Regions from separate parts of the Thalassotalea sediminis genome, predicted to be linked through region 1. Evidence: predicted binding sites of a transcription regulator. Region 1 holds the regulator's gene; the other holds the start of a gene.
The links. Region 1 encodes LexA, which represses DNA repair genes until DNA is damaged. Its sites were predicted from a motif close to TACTGTATNNNNATACAGTA; they were not measured.
Positions count from the first base shown of each region.

Region 2: recA (recombinase RecA) is a predicted target of LexA. The motif match lies at 1,075-1,094, and genes of this name have one in related genera.

Region 1 is NZ_AP027361.1:152,339-154,547, reverse strand. Features, by position in the region: gene coxB (cytochrome c oxidase subunit II) at 1-439, opposite strand, end outside; gene lexA (transcriptional repressor LexA) at 1,004-1,627, opposite strand; gene QUE09_RS00675 (substrate-binding periplasmic protein) at 1,956-2,209, shown strand, end outside.
Region 2 is NZ_AP027361.1:1,072,740-1,074,948, reverse strand. Features, by position in the region: gene recA (recombinase RecA) at 1-1,029, opposite strand; gene mutS (DNA mismatch repair protein MutS) at 1,329-2,209, shown strand, end outside.

The DNA.
Region 1 (2,209 bases):
TTTCACTTTTAGCTTCACCTAGTTCAGTTCTGTTATCGTATTGTTCACGAGGCGTTGATAAGACGGAGTAGAATTCAATGTCTTGGTCGAAGTACTTGTAATGCCACTTCCATTGTGAACCTGTAACTTGAATGGTGAGATCAGAATCATCGTTATTTTCCATGGCTATCAGCGTATTCGTTGCCGGCCAGGCCATAGCAATCAAAATAATAATAGGTATAACTGTCCACAGTATTTCAACTTTTGTGCTTTCATGAAAGGTTGCAGGTTTTACTCCTCTTGATTTACGATGAAAAATCATTGACCAGATCATCGCACCAAAAACCACAATACCTATTGCAGTACAAATGTATAAAGCAAACATATGTAGTCCATAGACTTCGTTGCTTATCTCGGTGACCCCTCGGGTCATATTTAACTTTGAATCAGCCCAAGCCATACCGGGAAATAGCACCCCAGACAACAGCCAACCTAGGTTACGTCTTTTCACTCGACATCTCCTTATACCCTTTCTAAGTCAAAAACATCGCATTTAAATATTACTTGATCCCAATGCGCGTGTTTTTGATGTGATTTTATTGTTATTTTACTGGCGATTTTTTAAACAGGTGAAAGCTCGCCTTATTATTAGAGTTGTTCACTTTCTGTTCTAGAATTACTTAATATTTGATCTGGGTCAATTTTTAATTTGAAAAAGGAATGGGTAAAAATACCAATAAATACAATCGAGTATAAACTCTAATGTACTGAAAGTCGCACCATGAAAGGCTTAGATGCACAGTATAAATTTTAAGCATTTACTCTAAAAAAGTTTGAAATGCATCGTTAACAGGGTGTTTGTTTTTTAAACAAAAATTTTTCTTTCTATTAGCTTTTAACAAGAGTTAGGGAAAGTAAAGATAGGGATATGGCGTTCAAAGGTGTTTTTTTAATCAAATAAAAGAAAAGCAGGTATTATTTCATTTTAAGCGTTAACGATACCTGCTCAATATTGCTGAAATAATTACATCCAATCAGCTGCTCTAATTACCCCTACAGCCAACCCTTCAATATTAAAATGTTGGTTAGCTAAATCAACTTTTATGGGTGAAAAATCTACGTTCTCAGCGTGCAAGTAAACAATATTGCCCTCACGTTTTAAGCGTTTTACGGTAACATCATCTTCTACGCGTGCGACAACAACTTGGCCATTTTGCACGTCCGTCGTTTGATGAACCGCAAGTAAATCACCATCATAAATACCGATATCTTTCATACTTTCACCATTTACGCGTAACAGGTAATCTGCAGCTGGGTGAAATAAATTTCCATCAATTTGATATCTTTCTTCCACATGCTCTTGCGCTAAAATAGGTTCACCGGCAGCAACTCTACCTATCAAGGGTAAGCCTTCTTCCACAATAAAGTTACTAGCTAATCGAATACCACGCGAAGTGCCCGGCAGCATTTCAATATAACCTTTCTTAGCAAGCGCTTTTAAATGCTCTTCTGCTGCATTGGCTGATTTAAAACCAAAAAACTCTGCAATTTCTGCTCTTGTTGGCGGCATCCCTGTTTCAGATATTTTTTCTTTGATCAGATCAAAGATCTGTTCTTGTCTAGTTGTTAATGGTTTAAACTCACTCACAATTTTTCCCTGTATATATGGACAGCTTCACTGTTAGTATATACAGCCTGTAAATAAACGCAACTACATCACTGCTACTTTCTTAGCATGTATTACAAATGAACTCTTCTCAATGTTCTATTCAACTTTATCAGGCAGAGGATTAAAGATTTGCGAAGGTGATAAGCAAGGTGTATTCGTATGCCTATTCAAATACCATTAAGATGATAAACGTTGCGGTTTATTTTGTATAATAAGCTAACAAATATGAAATATTCATTGGTAAGTTAAGTGTACATTCCTTTCATTACCACTATAGTTGAAAGTAAAGAACTGTTTAAGATTCCCTATGAAGTATTTAGCTATCACATTGCTGTTATGTTTCGCCTCTTCTGCCTATTGCACTGAAAAGCAGCTTATTTCAGCATTTACCTATCATAAGAAACCGCCGCTCATTATTAGTCAGGAGAAAGAGAGTGGCCTTTATTACGACTTTATTCGATACTTAAATAAACACAGTAAACACTATGTTTTCGAACTGATCTATGTGCCTAGAAAACGCATTGAGAGAATGCTTAATAGTAATAACTTTAACGGCATAAT
Region 2 (2,209 bases), 920 kb from region 1:
TTATTCAGCCTCGACAACTTCTTGTTCTTTACTATCTTTGCTACGCGTTAAAAACATTTCGCGTAAACGTGTATCTAGCTCTTTTGATATTTCTGGATGCTCACGCAAGTAATCAACAGCTTTCGCTTTACCTTGGCCAATTCTATCGCCATTATAGCTATACCAAGCACCTGCTTTTTCAACCATTTTATTTTGTACACCTAGGTCAATCAATTCGCCTAAACTATTGATACCTTCGCCGTAAAGAATTTGAAATTCAACTTGCTTAAACGGTGGAGCAACTTTATTTTTCACTACTTTAACACGCGTTTCATTACCAACAATTTCATCACCTTGTTTAACTGCGCCAATACGACGAATATCTAATCGAACAGATGCGTAAAACTTAAGCGCATTACCACCAGTAGTTGTTTCAGGGTTACCAAACATTACACCAATTTTCATACGAATTTGGTTAATGAAAATCATCATGGTATTAGATTGTTTTAAATTACCCGTTAATTTACGCATTGCTTGAGATAACATACGTGCTTGAAGACCCATATGAGAATCTCCCATATCACCTTCAATTTCCGCTTTAGGCGTTAACGCTGCCACAGAGTCAACAACAATAACATCAACAGCCCCTGAACGCGTCAGCATGTCACAAATTTCTAATGCTTGTTCACCTGTATCTGGTTGAGATACAAGTAGATCATTAATGTTTACACCAAGTTTTTCAGCGTAGATAGGATCTAATGCATGTTCTGCGTCAACAAACGCACAGACTTTCCCGTTACGTTGAGCTTCTGCAATAACTTCCAACGTTAACGTCGTTTTACCACTTGATTCTGGACCATATATCTCTACAACACGACCCATTGGTAAGCCACCAGCACCTAGCGCAATATCTAAACCTAACGAGCCTGTAGAAATGGTTTCAACATCCATGCTACGATTTTCACCTAGCTTCATAATTGAACCTTTACCAAACTGACGTTCAATTTGGCTTAACGCAGCTGAGAGTGCTTTTTCTTTATTATCGTCCATTTCTTGCTCCAATGTTTCGGATAAATCTTTGTAATGCGCAAAGTATACTGTATGGTCGTACAGTATCAAGTGTTTTTTTACGCGCAAGTAAAATTTATACTTAACCAACTGATTTATCATGAAATTTAAAAGCAGTAACCTTCATATCATCTTGTTAAGTTCAGTATTTCAATGGTTTATACAGTAATAACAACAGTGTAATAATTAACGGGTGATGGGTTGAACTGCCTGTGGCATAATATCTCGCTGTAACGATAATCTATATGGCTTAGTGCCAACGACAATAATTAAGAGTATCAATGGCAACGCAAAATCTCGATAATACTTCTCATACCCCAATGATGCGTCAATATTTGGCGATAAAGGCTGAATTTCCAAACATTTTAGTATTTTATCGTATGGGTGACTTTTACGAATTATTCTTTGATGACGCTAAAAAAGCGGCTGATTTACTCGATATCTCTCTTACTGCTCGTGGAAAATCAGGCGGCAATGCCATTCCTATGGCCGGAGTTCCATATCATGCCGTAGAAGCGTATTTAGCAAAACTTGTCAAACTTGGTGAATCTATTGCCATTTGTGAACAGGTGGGAGATCCTGCAACAAGTAAAGGGCCAGTAGAACGAAAAGTAGTGCGTATTGTTACGCCAGGCACTATAAGTGATGAAGCCTTGCTCTCTGAGCGACAAGATAATTTATTAGTCAGTATTTTTCAAAACGAAAATGCTTTTGGCCTTGCTTATTTAGATATGACAAGTGGTCGCTTTATCATTTGTCAGCCACAGTCAAGCGAACAGCTGCAGGCTGAGCTTCAGCGATTATCGCCTGCCGAGCTTCTTTATCCAGAATCTTTCACGAATGAAGCGTTGATTAGTGAATTTAAAGGAAAGCGAAGAAGGCCCGATTGGGAATTTGATAATCAAACTTCTGTAGCGCTATTAAATCAGCAGTTTGGTACCAAAGAACTAAAAGGCTTTGGCGTAGAATCTTACCCATTAGGTATTGCTGCAGCCGGCTGTCTATTACAGTATGTCAAAGATACGCAACGTACAGCCCTACCGCATATTCGATCAATTAAGGCAGAATCTGCACAACAAGGTGTTATTTTGGATGCTGCTACTCGGCGAAACCTTGAACTTACCCAAAACCTGCAAGGAGGATTAGAAAATACGTTATCTTC